Regions from separate parts of the Streptomyces sp. NPDC085460 genome, predicted to be linked through region 1. Evidence: riboswitches for the same ligand, from Rfam matches in the RefSeq annotation. Region 1 holds a riboswitch; each other region holds the start of a gene.
The links. Region 1 has a riboswitch for cobalamin ahead of ACIGHB_RS16760 (ribonucleoside-diphosphate reductase subunit alpha). Riboswitches for the same ligand answer to the same signal wherever they lie in the genome.
Positions count from the first base shown of each region.

Region 2: it holds a riboswitch for cobalamin, as region 1 does, so the genes downstream of both, ACIGHB_RS12085 (energy-coupling factor ABC transporter permease) here and ACIGHB_RS16760 (ribonucleoside-diphosphate reductase subunit alpha) in region 1, are expected to answer to the same signal.
Region 3: it holds a riboswitch for cobalamin, as region 1 does, so the genes downstream of both, cobN (cobaltochelatase subunit CobN) here and ACIGHB_RS16760 (ribonucleoside-diphosphate reductase subunit alpha) in region 1, are expected to answer to the same signal.

Region 1 covers NZ_JBITTO010000006.1:77,494-82,957, reverse strand. Annotated here, with positions in the region: gene ACIGHB_RS16775 (DUF3311 domain-containing protein) at 1-240, shown strand, start outside; gene mctP (monocarboxylate uptake permease MctP) at 237-1,862, shown strand; gene ACIGHB_RS16765 (GNAT family N-acetyltransferase) at 1,942-2,442, shown strand; cobalamin riboswitch at 2,484-2,622, shown strand; gene ACIGHB_RS16760 (ribonucleoside-diphosphate reductase subunit alpha) at 2,745-5,120, shown strand; gene ACIGHB_RS16755 (ribonucleotide-diphosphate reductase subunit beta) at 5,120-5,464, shown strand, end outside.
Region 2 covers NZ_JBITTO010000004.1:222,678-228,141, forward strand. Annotated here, with positions in the region: gene dhaL (dihydroxyacetone kinase subunit DhaL) at 1-336, shown strand, start outside; gene ACIGHB_RS12080 (PTS-dependent dihydroxyacetone kinase phosphotransferase subunit DhaM) at 333-740, shown strand; cobalamin riboswitch at 902-1,124, shown strand; gene ACIGHB_RS12085 (energy-coupling factor ABC transporter permease) at 1,153-1,848, shown strand; gene ACIGHB_RS12090 (energy-coupling factor ABC transporter substrate-binding protein) at 1,848-2,192, shown strand; gene cbiQ (cobalt ECF transporter T component CbiQ) at 2,199-2,948, shown strand; gene ACIGHB_RS12100 (ATP-binding cassette domain-containing protein) at 2,945-3,787, shown strand; gene ACIGHB_RS12105 (hypothetical protein) at 3,836-4,387, opposite strand; gene ACIGHB_RS12110 (FAD-dependent oxidoreductase) at 4,529-5,464, shown strand, end outside.
Region 3 covers NZ_JBITTO010000003.1:304,825-310,288, forward strand. Annotated here, with positions in the region: gene cobN (cobaltochelatase subunit CobN) at 1-3,012, opposite strand, end outside; cobalamin riboswitch at 3,049-3,186, opposite strand; gene ACIGHB_RS09260 (cobalamin biosynthesis protein CobG) at 3,266-4,591, shown strand; gene ACIGHB_RS09265 (precorrin-8X methylmutase) at 4,594-5,229, shown strand; gene ACIGHB_RS09270 (precorrin-2 C(20)-methyltransferase) at 5,235-5,464, shown strand, end outside.

The DNA of each region.
Region 1 (5,464 bases):
ACCGGGAACCAACCGGTCATCACACCGATCAGGGTCGTCATAGCGCTGTGCCTGACGGCCCCGTTCGTGGCGATGCTCTGGGTGAGCTCGTACGCGAAGGTCGAACCGCTCTTCGCCGGCATCCCGTTCTTCTACTGGTACCAGATGCTCTGGGTGCTGGTGTCGACCGCGCTCACGATGATCGCGTACAAGCTGTGGCAGCGTGACCAGCGCGCCCGCAAGGGAGGTGACGCGCGATGAAGGACGGCGTCAACGGCGTGGCACTCGCCGTCTTCATCTTCTTCTTCCTGGCCGTCACGGTCATGGGCTTCCTCGCCTCCAAGTGGCGCAGGGCGGAGAACGAGAACAGCCTCGACGAATGGGGCCTGGGCGGCCGGTCGTTCGGCACCTGGGTCACCTGGTTCCTGCTCGGCGGCGACCTCTACACCGCGTACACCTTCGTCGCCGTCCCGGCGGCCATCTACGCGGCGGGCGCGGCCGGCTTCTTCGCCGTGCCGTACACGATCCTGGTCTACCCGCTGATCTTCACCTTCCTGCCCCGGCTCTGGTCCGTCTCGCACAAGCACGGATACGTGACCACCTCGGACTTCGTCCGCGGCCGCTTCGGCTCCAAGGGCCTGTCCCTGGCCGTCGCCGTCACCGGCATCCTCGCCACCATGCCGTACATCGCGCTCCAGCTCGTCGGCATCCAGGCCGTCCTCGACGTGATGGGCGTCGGCGGCGGCGAGGACACCCACTGGTTCATCAAGGACCTGCCGATCCTCATCGCCTTCGGCGTGCTCGCGGCGTACACGTACTCCTCGGGCCTGCGCGCCCCGGCGCTCATCGCCTTCGTCAAGGACACCCTGATCTACATCGTCATCGCGGTGGCGATCATCTACATCCCGATCAAGCTCGGCGGCTTCGACGAGATCTTCGCCAAGGCCGGCGAGGCGTACGCGACGATCAACCCGGCGACCGAGAAGCCGCGCGGCTCGCTGGTGCCCGGCGAGGCGAGCCAGTGGACGTACGCGACGCTCGCGCTCGGCTCGGCGCTCGCCCTCTTCATGTACCCGCACTCGATCACGGCGACCCTCTCCTCCAAGAGCCGTGAGGTCATCCGCCGCAACACCACGATCCTCCCGCTGTACTCGCTGATGCTGGGCCTGCTCGCGCTGCTCGGCTTCATGGCGATCGCCGCCGGGGTGAAGGTGTCCAACGGACAGCTCGCCATCCCGCAGCTCTTCGAGGACATGTTCCCCGACTGGTTCGCGGGCGTCGCCTTCGCCGCGATCGGCATCGGCGCGCTCGTCCCCGCCGCGATCATGTCGATCGCCGCGGCCAACCTCTTCACCCGCAACATCTACAAGGACTTCATCAAGAAGGACGCCACCCCGGCACAGGAGACCAAGGTCTCCAAGCTGGTCTCGCTCCTGGTCAAGGTCGGCGCGCTCGCCTTCGTCCTCACCATGGACAAGACCGTCGCGATCAACTTCCAGCTGCTCGGCGGCATCTGGATCCTCCAGACCTTCCCGGCCCTGGTCGGCGGCCTCTTCACCCGCTGGTTCCACCGCTGGGCCCTGATCGCCGGCTGGGCGGTCGGCATGATCTACGGCACCGCCGCCGCGTACGGCGTCGCCAGCCCGACCCAGAAGCACTTCGGCGGTTCCTCGGCGGAGATCCCGGGCATCGGCGAGATCGGCTACATCGGCCTCACCGCCTTCGTCCTCAACCTCGTCGTCACCGTGGTCCTCACCTTCGTCCTGCGGGCCGCCAAGGCGCCCGAGGGCGTCGACGAGACCTCCCCGTCGGACTACACGGCCGACGCCGGCGACGCCGGGGTCAGCACGGAGCTCCCGAAGGTCGGCGCCTCCACCCACTGAGCCGCCCACACGCACACCGAGAGGGGCCCGGGGAGAAACCCGGGCCCCTCTCGCGTGGCCGCGCGGCAGACTGAGGCCCATGGACTTCACGATCAGGGCGGTACGGCCCGAGGAGTACGAGGAACTCGGTGACCTCACCGGACTCACCTATCTGAACGACGGGCTGCTGCTGTACGGCGAGGACGACTTCTACCTGAACGTGCTCCGCGACACGGCCCGGCGGGCGCGCGAGAGCGAGGTACTGGTCGCCGCCGACGCCGAGGACGGGATCATCGGCGGGGTGACCTTCGCCCCCGGCGGCACCGCCTGGGCGGACATCGCCGTCCCCGGAGAGGCCGAGTTCCGGATGCTCGTCGTCGCGCCGGCGGCCCGCGGCAGAGGCGTCGGGGAGGCGCTCGTCCGCGCCTGCCTGGACCGGGCACGGGCCCTGCCCGGCTGCGCCAGGCTCGTCCTCTCCACCGACGCCAAGATGGTCTCCGCCCACCGGATATACGAGCGGATGGGCTTCGTCCGCACGCCGGAACGGGACTGGCAGCCCATCCCCGAACACTCTCTGCGAACCTACGCCCTGGAGCTGTAGTCCACGGACCGACACAACATGTGGGGGGTTCCGAGATCGGCGCCCCCCACATGTATGCTCGTCCTCGCTGTCGTCGCAGGGGAATCCGGTGCGAATCCGGAACTGTCCCGCAACGGTGTACTTCGTGTGCCCTTGTCCACGGAGCGAGTCCGAACACCTGCCGGCAGTGCACCTGGTACGACCGTTCCGGGTGCCGATGACGTCCGGGCCTCGCGGAATGGGCCGGTGGACACGGGCGCGTACGGGTGCCCGTCCGCCCCTCCCCCGCCGTGGCCCCGGGCCGAGCGAGGGAGAGCCCCCACGTGACCATCGCGCCTGCGGGTCCGTCAGCCACCGAGGCCGCCGCGATCGAGAGTGACGGCCCCGGGACCGTGCTGCTGCGGACCCTGACCGACCTCACCGCCGACCTCACCGACACCGACCCCGGCCGGGTCGCCGCCGCCGCGCTGCGCGGCCGGCACGCCGGTTCGGACGAGGCGGAGCTGCGCGAACTGGCCACCGAGGCCGCCGCCGGACTCATCTCCGAGGACCCCGCCTACTCCCGGCTCGCCGCCCGGCTGCTCACCCTCACCATCGCCGAGGAGGCGGCCACGCAGGGCGCCGTCTGCTTCTCCGCCTCCGTCGCCACCGGTCACCGCGAGGGCCTGATCGCCGACCGCACCGCCGCCTTCGTCGCGCTGCACGCGGACCGCATGGACGCGCTGATCGACCTCGCCGGCGACGACCGCTTCGGCTACTTCGGCCTGCGGACGCTCTACTCCCGCTACCTGCTGCGCCACCCGATCACCCGCAAGGTGATCGAGACCCCGCAGCACTTCATGCTCCGGGTCGCGGCCGGCCTCGCCGAGGACGACTCGCTCCGCGCGCTGGACGAGGTGGCGGCGCTGTACCGGCTGATGAGCCGGCTCGACTACCTGCCCTCCTCCCCCACGCTCTTCAACTCCGGCACCCGCCACCCCCAGATGTCCTCCTGCTACCTCCTGGACTCCCCGCAGGACGAGCTGGACTCGATCTACGACCGCTACCACCAGGTCGCGCGCCTGTCGAAGCACGCCGGCGGCATCGGCCTGTCCTACTCCCGGATCCGCTCGCGCGGCTCCCTGATCCGGGGCACCAACGGGCACTCCAACGGCATCGTGCCGTTCCTGAAGACGCTCGACGCCTCCGTGGCGGCGGTCAACCAGGGCGGCCGCCGCAAGGGCGCCGCCGCGGTCTACCTGGAGACCTGGCACGCGGACATCGAGGAGTTCCTGGAGCTCCGCGACAACACCGGCGAGGACGCCCGCCGCACCCACAACCTGAACCTCGCCCACTGGATCCCGGACGAGTTCATGCGCCGGGTGAACGCGGACGCCGAGTGGTCGCTCTTCTCCCCCGCCGACGTGCCCGAGCTCGTCGACCTGTGGGGCGAGGAGTTCGACGCCGCCTACCGCGCCGCCGAGGCGAAGGGCCTGGCCCGCCGGACCATGCCGGCCCGCGACCTGTACGGCCGGATGATGCGGACCCTGGCCCAGACCGGCAACGGCTGGATGACCTTCAAGGACGCCTCGAACCGTACGGCCAACCAGACCGCCGAGCCCGGCACGGTCGTCCACTCCTCCAACCTCTGCACCGAGATCATCGAGGTCACGAACGACGGCGAGACGGCCGTCTGCAACCTCGGCTCGGTCAACCTCGGCGCCTTCGTGTCCGGCGGCACCATCGACTGGGAGCGGCTCGACGAGACCGTCCGCACCGCGGTCACCTTCCTCGACCGGGTCGTCGACATCAACTTCTACCCGACCGAGCAGGCCGGGAACTCCAACGCCCGCTGGCGCCCGGTCGGCCTGGGCGCGATGGGCCTCCAGGACGTCTTCTTCAAGCTGCGGCTGCCCTTCGACTCCCCCGAGGCCCGCGCCCTGTCCACCCGGATCGCCGAGCGGATCATGCTCGCCGCGTACGAGGCGTCCGCCGACCTCGCCGAGCGCAACGGCCCCCTGCCGGCCTGGGAGAAGACCCGTACCGCCCAGGGCGTGCTCCACCCCGACCACTACGGCGTCGAGCTCACCTGGCCCGAGCGCTGGGCCGCGCTGCGCGAGCGGATCGCGACGACCGGCATGCGCAACAGCCTGCTGCTCGCCATCGCCCCGACGGCGACGATCGCCTCCATCGCCGGCGTCTACGAGTGCATCGAGCCGCAGGTCTCCAACCTGTTCAAGCGCGAGACGCTCTCCGGCGAGTTCCTCCAGGTCAACTCGTACCTCGTCGACGAGCTGAAGGCGCTCGGCGTGTGGGACGCGCAGACCCGCGAGGCGCTGCGCGAGGCCAACGGCTCGGTCGCCGGCTTCACCTGGATCCCGGCCGAAGTCCGCGACCTGTACCGCACGGCCTGGGAGATCCCGCAGCGCGGCCTCATCGACATGGCGGCGGACCGGACCCCGTTCCTGGACCAGTCGCAGTCGCTGAACCTCTTCATGGAGACGCCGACCATCGGCAAGCTGTCGTCGATGTACGCGTACGCCTGGAAGCGGGGCCTGAAGACGACGTACTACCTGCGCTCCCGCCCGGCGACCCGGATCGCCCGCGCCGCCCAGGCGTCCGCGACCGCCGCCGCCCCCATCCCCGTCCAGCAGGTCGCCGACCCCGACGCGGTCGCCTGCTCCCTTGAGAACCCCGAGTCCTGCGAGGCCTGCCAGTAATGACCACCGAGAACAAGAACCTCCTGGACCCGGGCTTCGAGCTGACCCTCCGCCCGATGCGCTACCCCGACTTCTACGAGCGCTACCGGGACGCCATCAAGAACACCTGGACCGTCGAGGAGGTCGACCTCCACTCGGACGTCGCCGACCTCGCCAAGCTCACCCCGGGCGAGCAGCACATGATCGGCCGCCTCGTCGCGTTCTTCGCGACGGGCGACTCGATCGTGGCGAACAACCTGGTCCTGACGCTGTACAAGCACATCAACTCCCCCGAGGCGCGGCTCTACCTCTCGCGCCAGCTCTTCGAGGAGGCCGTGCACGTCCAGTTCTACCTGACCCTCCTG
Region 2 (5,464 bases), on a different contig from region 1:
GACGGTGACGCGGTGACGCGGGCCGAGCTCGCGGACGCGCTCGCGGCCGGCGTCGCCGCCGTCGGGCAGCTCGGCGGGGCCGTACCGGGCGACAAGACGATGCTGGACGCGCTGGTCCCGGCCGTGGCGGCGCTGCCCGAGTCCTTCGCGGCGGCGCGCGCCGCGGCCGGCGAGGGCGCGCTCGCGACGGTCCCGCTGCGCGCCCGCAAGGGCCGGGCCAGTTACCTCGGCGAGCGGTCGGTCGGCCACCAGGACCCGGGGGCGACCTCCTCGGCGCTGCTGTTCGCCGCGCTGGCGGAGGCGGCGGAGGAGGCGGCGGAGGGGGCGGCCGGATGAGCGGGGCGAGGGTCGGGATCGTGCTCGTCTCGCACAGTGCCGCCGTGGCGGCGGCGGTCGCGGAGCTGGCCCGGGGGCTCGCCGGCGGCGGCGACCTGGCACCGGTCGCGGCGGCGGGCGGCACGCCCGACGGCGGTCTCGGTACGAGCTCCGAGCTGATCGCCGCGGCGGCGAGGGACGTCGACGCGGGGGCCGGCGTGGCCGTCCTGGTGGACCTGGGCAGCGCGGTCCTGACGGTGAAGGCCCTCCTCGCGGAGGGCGACGAACTCCCGGAGGGCACCCGGCTCGTGGACGCCCCCTTCGTGGAGGGCGCGGTGGCCGCCCTGGTGACGGCGAGCGCCGGCGGCGGCCTGGACGCGGTGACGGCCGCGGCGTCGGAGGCGTACGCCTACCGCAAGGTCTGAGACGGGGAGAGGGGGCCGCCCCGGCTGGGTTCCACGCCGCCGGGGCGCCCTCGTCCGAGCAGCAGCAAGCACTAGGACGCGTTCCACGCTAGTGCGAGGGTCTGACAACGGGTCCCGCGCCACCGGGCCCGGCGAGGATGTCCGAGCGCGAGTGACCGACCCCGCATTGTGATGAAGCAGGTCAACACACTAATGTCACAGCGCCTTGGTGTTCGGGAAACCGGTGCAGTACCGGTGCGGCCCTCGCCACTGTGATCGGGAGGTCCGGCTCCTTCCCCTCGGGGAAGCCACTGCTCCGCCGCGGGAGACCGTCGCGGGGTGGGAAGGCGGAGTCGGGCGTCATGACCGTCAGCCAGGAGACCGGCCAGGGCGCGTTGTCCATCCACGAGGTGCTGGAGAGGGTCTCCCGATCATGCATATCGCCGAGGGGTATCTGCCCCCCGTCCATGCGGCCGCCTGGGGCGTCGCATCGGCTCCGTTCGTCGTCCACGGCGTCCGGGCGCTCACCCGCGAGGTGCGCGCCAACCCCGAGTCCACGCTGTTGCTCGGCGCCGCCGGCGCCTTCACGTTCGTCCTGTCCGCGCTCAAACTGCCGTCCGTGACGGGCAGTTGTTCCCATCCTACGGGTACGGGTCTGGGCGCCATACTGTTCCGGCCGCCGATCATGGCGGTGCTCGGCACCATCACGCTCCTGTTCCAGGCGCTGCTGCTCGCCCACGGCGGGCTGACCACGCTGGGGGCGAACGTCTTCTCGATGGCGATCGTCGGCCCCTGGGCGGGATACGGCGCCTACGTGCTGCTGAAGCGGTCCGGGGCGCCCCTGATGGTGAGCGTCTTCTTCGGCGCGTTCGTCGCCGACCTGTCCACCTACTGCGTGACCAGCGTCCAGCTGGCCGTCGCCTTCCCCGACCCGGGCAGCGGCATCGCCGGTTCGCTGGCGAAGTTCGGCTCCATCTTCGCGGTGACGCAGATCCCGCTCGCCGTGAGCGAGGGGCTGCTGACCGTCCTCGTGGTGCGGCTGCTCATGCAGGCCAGCAAGAGTGACCTGCTGCGTCTGGGCGTGCTCGCCCGGACGGAGCCGAAGCGACGCGAGGAGGCGGCGGCGTGATGAGCCGGAACGCGAAGATCAACACCCTGCTGCTCGCGCTCGTGGCGGTGCTCGCCGTCGTGCCGCTGGCGCTCGGGCTCGGCGACCACAAGGAGGAGCCGTTCGCCGGCGCCGACGCGGAGGCCGAGACGGCGATCACCGAGATCAAGCCGGACTACGAGCCGTGGTTCAGCCCGCTGTACGAGCCGCCGTCCGGCGAGATCGAGTCGGCGCTTTTCGCCCTCCAGGCGGCGCTGGGCGCCGGTGTCCTCGCGTACTACTTCGGGGTGCGGCGCGGCCGTCGGCAGGGCGAGGAGCGGGCGGCGGCCCGCGAGGAGAGCGGCGCACCCGGCGCGGAGGCGTAACCGCCGATGCTGCCGATCGACGCGGCGGCGCACAGCAGCCGCTGGCGCCGCCGCCATCCGGCGGAGAAGGCGGCGCTCGGTCTCGGTCTGACCCTGTGCGCGGTGTGTCTGCCGCCGTGGCCGGGCGCGCCCCTGGTCGCGGCGGCCACGCTCGCCGTGCTGCTCGGCCCGGCCGGTGTGCCGGGCCGGCAGCTGTGGCGGGCGTTCCGGATCCCGCTGGGCTTCTGCGTCACCGGGGCCGTCCCGCTGCTGTTCGCGGTGGGCGGCCCCGGCGGCGTCGTGGCCTGGGCCCCGGACGGGCCGGCGCACGCCGGGGAGCTGCTGCTGCGGACGGCCTCGGCCTCACTGGGGGTGCTGCTGTTCGCGTTCACCACACCGGTGTCGGACGTGCTGCCGCGCCTGGTCAGGGCCGGGGTGCCGGCGCCGGTGGTGGACGTGGCCCTGGTGATGTACCGGATCGTGTTCCTGCTGCTCGACGCGCAGGCCAAGGTGCGGCAGGCGCAGGCGGCGCGGCTCGGGGCGACGACCCGGGCGGCCGTCTGGCGGTCGCTGGCCGGGCTCGGCGCGACCTCGTTCGTCCGCGCCTTCGACCGGGCGCGGCGGCTCCAGACCGGTCTCGCCGGGCGCGGCTACGACGGGACGCTGCGGGTGCTGCTGCCCGGGGCCCCGGTCTCGCGACCGTTCCTCGCGGCGACGGCCGGTCTGCTCGGGGGGCTCGTCGCCCTCACCCTCGTACTGGAAAGGTTCCTGCCATGACGGTCCCCGTCCCGGTGGTGGAGTTGGTGGGCGCGGGTTTCGCGTACGAGGACGGTCCCGCCGTCCTCACCGATGTCGGGTTCGCGGTGACGGAGGGCCGGGCGATCGCGCTGCTCGGGCGGAACGGCGGCGGGAAGACCACGCTGCTGCGGCTGCTCAGCGGCGGGCTCCGCTGCGGGGAGGGAGCGCTGCTCCTGGACGGTGCGGAGGTGGCGTACGACCGGAAGGGGCTGACCCGGCTGCGGACGTCGGTGCAGCTGGTGGTGCAGGATCCGGACGACCAGCTGTTCGCCGCCTCGGTGGCGCAGGACGTGTCGTTCGGGCCGATGAACCTGGGGCTGCCGGAGGAGGAGGTGCGGCTCCGGGTGGACGAGGCGCTGGAGGCGCTGGACATCACCGCGCTCGCGGACCGGCCGACGCACCTGCTGTCGTACGGGCAGCGGAAGCGGGCGGCGATCGCGGGCGCGGTCGCGATGCGCCCCCGGGTGCTGATCATGGACGAGCCGACGGCGGGCCTGGACCCGCACGGGCAGGAGCGGCTGCTCGACACCCTGGAGCGGCTGCGGGCGGCGGGCACCACGGTGGTCATGGCCACGCACGACGTGGACCTGGCGCTGCGGTGGGCCGACGAGGCCGCCGTGCTCTCCCCCGCCGGACTGCGCACGGGCCCGGCGGGCGAGCTGCTCGCGGACGAGGCCCTGCTCGGCGCGGCCCGGCTGCGGCGGCCGTGGGCGGTCTCGGTCGAGCGGCTGCTCCGGTCGCGGGGGCTGCTGCCGGAGGGCGTACCGGGCCCCCGGACGGCGGAGGACCTGGACGCGCTGCTGGAGCGGGTGGGCTGAGCGCGCGTACCGGGCCCCCGGACGGCGTGGGCTGAGCGTCGGAGGCGTTCAGTCGTCGGCGGCCACGAGCAGGGTGAGGCGGCGGGCCGCGCGGTCGACGAGGACGAGTTCGTGGAACTCGCCGTGGACGCTCGCCCAGTCGTGGTACGCGTCCTTCCCGAGGCCGTTCAGGTGGTGGACGGAGTCCGCCGCCGCCAGCGGCTCGTACGCCTCGCGGCGCAGCGCTTCGGCGAGCGCGTCCGGGAGGGGGCCGTACCGCTCGGCCCAGGTCTCCAGGAGCCGGGTCGCCCCGTCCCGGCCGATGGACTCGTACGCCTCGGGGGTGACGAGGCGGAGCCAGTACGGGCCGTGGCGGGTGCCCCCGGGGTCCACTCCGCCGCCGGCGTAGTCGTCGCGGAACTGCTCGTGGGCGACGAGCGCGGCGAGGAGGGCCCGGTCGGGGACGGACGGGTCGGGGACGGACGGGTCGGGGACGGACGGGTCGGGGAGACGGAATCGCTTCACGTCGAGCCACCGGTACGCGTGCGCGTGCGGCTCGGCGAAGGCGAAGTGCCGGAAGTTCACGAAGGCGGCGCCGTCGTGGGTGAGTGTCGCTTCCACGGCGTGAGCGTAGGCGAAGTGAGTCAAGCCTTCCTACCGCGTAGTAACCATCACACCCCCACCCTTCTGCAACTAGTTGCATAAGGGGTGGCGGGTCGCCTACAAAAGGGTGCGACGATCCCTGCGCGAGGAGGCGCCCCCGTGACCGCGACGACCCCGTACCCGCATCTGCTCAGCCCGCTCGACCTCGGCTTCACCACCCTGCCCAACCGGGTGATCATGGGGTCGATGCACGTCGGCCTGGAGGAGACCGAGCACGGCTTCGAGCGGATGGCCGCCTTCTACGCCGAGCGGGCCCGCGGCGGCGTCGGCCTCATCGTCACCGGCGGCATCGCGCCCAACGAGGCCGGCCGGCCGTGGGACGGCGGCGCCAAGCTGACCACCGCGGAGGAGGTCGCCGAGCACCGGCTGATCACCGGCGCCGTGCACGCCGAGGGCGGCCGGATCGCGATGCAGATCCTGCACTTCGGCCGGTACGCCTACCACCCCGCCCTGGTCGCGCCGAGCCCGATCCAGGCGCCCGTCAGCCCCTTCGTCCCGAACGAGCTGACCGACGCCGAGGTCGAGCGGACCGTCGAGGACTACGCCCGCTGCGCCGAGCTGGCCAAGGAGGCCGGATACGACGGCGTCGAGGTCATGGGCTCCGAGGGCTACCTCATCAACGAGTTCATCGCCGCCGCCACCAACCACCGCACCGACCGCTGGGGCGGCTCGTACGAGAACCGGGTCCGCTTCCCGCTGGAGATCGTCCGCCGCATCCGCGAGCGCGTCGGCGCCGACTTCATCGTCGTCTACCGGCTCTCCATGCTGGACCTCGTCCCCGGCGGCTCCACCCTGGAGGAGGTCGTCCGGCTCGCCAAGGAGATCGAGGCCGCGGGCGCGACGATCATCAACACCGGCATCGGCTGGCACGAGGCCCGCATCCCCACCATCGCCACCTCCGTCCCGCGCGGCGCCTACACCTGGGTGACCAAGAAGCTGATGGGCGCCGTGTCGGTGCCGCTGGTCACCAGCAACCGCATCAACACCCCCGAGGTCGCCGAGGAGATCCTCGCCGACGGCCGCGCCGACCTCGTC
Region 3 (5,464 bases), on a different contig from region 1:
GTACCCGCCCCACACCGTGTACACCTCGGCGAGGTCGGCGTCGGTGCGCCAGTCCCGCGAGTCGATCAGCTGGAGGATGCCGGCGCCGTAGGTGCCGGGCCGGGAGCCGAAGATGCGGGTGGTGGCCCGGCGTTCGTCGCCGTGCTCGGCGAGGTCGGCCTGGGCGTGGGCCCGCACATAGTTGTCCGAGGCCGGCTCGTCGAGCCCCGCGACGAGCCGGACGGCGTCGTCGAGAAGGCCGATGACGTGCGGGAACGCGTCCCGGAAGAAGCCCGAGATGCGCAGGGTGACGTCGACGCGCGGGCGGCCCAGCTCCGCCACCGGGATCGGCTCCAGGCCGTTGACGCGGCGGGACGCCTCGTCCCACAGCGGGCGGACGCCGAGCAGGGCCAGCGCCTCGGCGACGTCGTCGCCCGCGGTGCGCATGGCGCTGGTGCCCCACAGGGAGAGACCGACCGAGGTGGGCCACTCGCCGTTGTCGGCGCGGTACCGCTCCAGGAGGGAGTCGGCGAGCGCCTGGCCGGTCTCCCAGGCGAGCCGGGACGGCACGGCCTTCGGGTCGACGGAGTAGAAGTTCCGGCCGGTCGGCAGCACGTTGACCAGGCCGCGCAGCGGCGAGCCTGACGGCCCGGCCGGCACGAAGCCGCCGTTCAGGGCGTGGACGGCGTGGCCCAGCTCGTCGGTGGTGGCGGCGAGGCGCGGCACGACCTGCTCGCAGGCGAAGCGGAGCACCGCCTGGACCTCGGGGCCGTGGTCGCCGGCGACCGCCGGGACCGCGTCGGCGGACCAGCCGGCCGCCTCCATCGCCTCGACCAGCGCGCGGGCCTTCGCCTCCGCCTCGTCGGCGGTCGTGCGGGTCGCGGCCGACTCGTCCAGGCCCAGGGCCTCGCGCAGACCGGGCAGCGCCTGCGTACCGCCCCAGATCTGGCGGGCGCGGAGGATGGAGAGGACCAGGTTGACCCGGGCCTCGCCCTCCGGGGCGCCGCCGAGGACGTGCAGGCCGTCCCGGATCTGGGCGTCCTTGACCTCGCACAGCCAGCCGTCGACGTGCAGCAGGAAGTCGTCGAAGCCGTCGTCCTCCGGGCGCTCCTCCATGCCGAGGTCGTGGTCGAGCTTGGCGGCCTGGATCAGGGTCCAGATCTGGGCGCGGATCGCGGGCAGCTTCGCCGGGTCCATGGAGGAGATCTGCGCGTACTCGTCGAGCAGCTGCTCCAGGCGCGCGATGTCGCCGTACGAGTCGGCGCGGGCCATCGGCGGCACGAGGTGGTCGACGAGGGTGGCGTGGACGCGCCGCTTGGCCTGGGTGCCCTCGCCGGGGTCGTTGACGAGGAACGGGTAGACCAGCGGCAGGTCGCCGAGGGCCGCGTCGGGGCCGCAGGCGGCGGAGAGGCCGGCGTTCTTGCCGGGCAGCCACTCCAGGTTGCCGTGCTTGCCCAGATGGACCATGGCGTCGGCGCCGAAGCCGCCGTCCTCGGCGCGGGCCGCGATCCAGCGGTAGGCGGCGAGGTAGTGGTGGGACGGCGGGAGATCCGGATCGTGGTAGATCGCGATCGGGTTCTCGCCGAAGCCGCGCGGCGGCTGGATGAGGACGAGGAGGTTCCCGCGCCGCAGCGCGGCGAGGACGATGTCGCCCTCCGGGTTCCGGGACCGGTCGAGGAACATCTCGCCGGGCGCCGGACCCCAGTGCTCCTCGACCCGCTCGCGCAGCTCGGCCGGGAGTCCGGCGTACCAGCGCTGGTAGTCGGCGGCCGGGATGCGGACCGGGTTCTTCGCCAGCTGCTCCTCGGTGAGCCACTCCTGGTCGTGGCCGCCGGCCTCGATCAGGGCGTAGATCAGCTCGTCGCCGTCGCCGGAGACGAGGCCGGGCAGCTCCGCCTCGGGCCCGAAGTCGTACCCCTCGGCGATCAGCCGGCGCAGCAGGGCGATCGCGGAGGCGGGGGTGTCGAGGCCGACGGCGTTGCCGATGCGGGAGTGCTTGGTCGGGTACGCGGAGAGGACGAGCGCCAGCTTCTTCTCGGCGTTCGGGATGTGCCGCAGGCGGGCGTGGCGGACGGCGATGCCGGCCACGCGGGCGGCGCGCTCGGCGTCGGCGACGTAGGCGGGCAGGCCGTCGGCGTCGATCTCCTTGAAGGAGAACGGCACGGTGATGAGCCGGCCGTCGAACTCGGGGACGGCGACCTGGCTGGCCGCGTCCAGCGGCGACAGGCCCTCGTCGTTCTCCTCCCAGTTCGCCCGCGAGCCGGTCAGGCACAGGGCCTGGAGCACCGGCACGTCGAGCGCGGCGAGCGCGCCCGCGTCCCACGCCTCCTCGTCTCCGCCGGCCTGCGCGGCGGCGGGCTTGGTGCCGCCGGCGGCGAGGACGGTGGTGACGATCGCGTCGGCGCCGCGCAGCACGGCGAGCAGCTCCTCCTCGGGGGCGCGCAGCGAGGCCACGTACAGCGGGAGGGCGCGGCCGCCCGCGTCCTCGATCGCGTCGCAGAGGGCGCCGACGAAGGCGGTGTTCCCGCTCATGTGGTGGGCGCGGTAGTAGAGCACGGCGACCGTCGGGCCCTCGGCGGAGCGGGCGGGGCGCTCCAGCGGGCCCCAGGTGGGGGCGGCGGCCGGGGCCTCGAAGCCGTGGCCGGTGAGCAGCACGGTGTCGGAGAGGAAGCGGGCCAGCTGCGCCAGGTTGGCGGGGCCGCCGTGGGCGAGGTAGGCGTGGGCCTCGGTGGCGACGCCGACGGGCACGGTGGAGGCGGCCATCAGCTGGGCGTCGGGCGCCTGTTCGCCGCTGAGCACGACGACCGGCTTTCCGGCGGCGAGGACCGCGTCGAGCCCTTCCTGCCAGGAGCGGACGCCGCCGAGGAGGCGGACGACGACGAGTTCGGCGCCGTCGAGCAGGCCGGGGAGGTCGTCGAGCGGGAGCCGGGAGGGGTTGGCGAAGCGGTACGGGACCGGGCCCTCGGGCGCGGCGGCGTTCGCCGCGCGGGCACTGAGCAGGTCGGTGTCGGAGTGCGACAGCAGCAGGAGCATGGCGAGGCTCAGGCCCTTCCTCGGGGTTGTCCGCGCCCCGGGTCATGGTGGATGGCGGGAGTTCCTGACTCACCCGGGGCCGTCGCCGGCTCGGGCTCACAGTGGCGGGACCGCGCCGGATTCTCACCGGGCTTCCTCCCCGGGGTCCTGGGACCCCATGCCGATCTGCATAGTAGATCGTGACGTCGGCGGGCCTAAGAGAGCCGGAGAGTCGGCCGGATCACACTCGGTGGCCGTCCGGTTTCCCGTGGGTATGCTCGCCGCCATGCCGCCGACCCCACCCAGCCCGCCCGAAGCGGGCGAACCTCGCATACGGGACCGAGGCGACGCGTGCCCGGGGGCGCTCCGGCTGCACGCCGCAGCCGACGGTTTCCTCGCCCGACTCCGCCTCCCCGCCGGACGGTTGACGCCACGTCAGCTCATGGCTCTGGCCGACGCGGCCGAGGAACTCGGCGACGGCGGCCTCTCGATCACCTCGCGCGGCAACGCCGAGCTGCGCGGTCTGGCCGAGGGCTGCGGCGGCCGGCTCGCCGCGCTCCTCGACGACGCGGTTCTGCTGCCCTCCCGCACCCACGAGCGGGTCCGGAACATCGTCGCCTCCCCCGCCTCGGGGCTCGACGGACTCGGCCACGCCGACGCGCAGTTGTGGGCCCGGGCCCTGGACGCGGCGCTCTGCGCGGAACCCCGCGCGGCGGCCCTCTCCGGCCGTTTCCTCTTCGTCCTCGACGACGGGCGCGGCGACGTCACCGGCCTCGGCGGCGATGTGAGCTTGGTCGCAGCACCGCACGGCGCCACGCTCCTGACGGCGGGCTCCACGGCCTTCCGGCTGACCCCCGCCGACGCCCCCGCCGCGCAGAACCCCACCACGGACCCCGCCGCCTCCGGCGTCCCCGCCGCCAGCCACGCCTCCTCCGCCTCCGCCTCCCGCGCCGCCACCGCCGCGCTCGCCTGCGCCCTCGCCTTCCTCGACGCCGCCGACGCCGCCGGCACCGGCGCCTGGCGCCCGCGCGAGCTCCCGCCCGGGCACGTCCCGGAGTGGGCCGGCGCCCTCGCCCGCGCGGGGATCACCGCGGAGCCCGTACCCCTGTCTTCCTCTCCTTCGGGGCCGCCGCCCGCGCCCGGGACGCTCGGCGACCGCGCCCTGCACGTCCTCGCCCCGCTCGGCCGGCTGACCGCCGGCGGGCTGCGGGCGCTCGGCGAGGGCGGGGACGAGGTGCGGCTCACCCCGTGGCGCGGGGCGGTCGTCGTGGGAGCGACGGCGGACCGGCTCCCCGCGCTCGCCGCCCTCGGCCTGATCACCGGCCCCGCCGACCCCCGCACCGGCGTCACCGCCTGCACCGGCACCCCCGGCTGCGCCAAGTCCCTCGCCGACGTGCGGGCGGACGCGGCGCGCGCGCCCGGCGGGCCGCTGCCCGTGCACTACTCCGGCTGCGAGCGCCGCTGCGGACACCCGCACGGCGTCCGGATCGAGGTCACCGCCCGGGACTCCGGCACCTACCTCCTGGACGGCGCCCCCGTCCCCCGTACCGCCCTGGCCGAAGCCGTCGCGGCGGCCCGTACGAGATCGAATGAGAGCTGAGGATGTACGAGTACGAGAAAGACGGCGCCGAGATCTACCGCCGCTCCTTCGCCACGATCCGCGCCGAGGCGGACCTGGGCGCCCTGCCCGCCGACGTCGCGACGGTCGCCGTCCGCATGATCCACGCCTGCGGCATGACCGACCTCGTCCGGGACATCGCGTACTCCCCCGCGGTCGTCTCCCGCGCCCGCGCCGCCCTCCAGGCCGGCGCCCCCATCCTCTGCGACGCCCAGATGGTCGCCTCCGGCGTCACCCGCAAGCGGCTGCCCGCGGACAACGAGGTGCTCTGCGCGCTCTCCGACCCGGCCGTCCCCGCCCTCGCCGCCGAGCTGGGCACCACCCGCTCCGCCGCCGCCCTCGAACTCTGGCGGGACCGCCTCGAAGGCTCCGTCGTCGCCATCGGCAACGCCCCCACCGCCCTCTTCCACCTCCTGGAGATGATCGCGAAGGGCGCGCCGAGGCCCGCCGCCGTCCTCGGCATCCCCGTCGGCTTCATCGGCGCCGCCGAGTCCAAGGACGCCCTCGCCGCCAACGACCTCGGCCTGGACTACCTGGTGGTCCGCGGCCGGCGCGGCGGCAGCGCCATCACCGCCGCCGCCCTCAACGCCCTCGCGCACGAACCGGAGATCCAGCAGTGACCGTCATGAAGGGCAAGCTGTACGGGGTCGGCCTCGGCCCCGGCGACCCGGACCTCCTCACCCTCGCCGCCGTGAAGGCCATCGCCGAGGCCGACGTGATCGCCTACCACTCGGCCCGCCACGGCCGGTCGATCGCGCGCTCCATCGCCGCGCCCCACCTGCGCGAGGACCACGTCGAGGAGCGGCTCATGTACCCGCTCACCGTCGAGACCACCGACCACCCCGGCGGCTACCG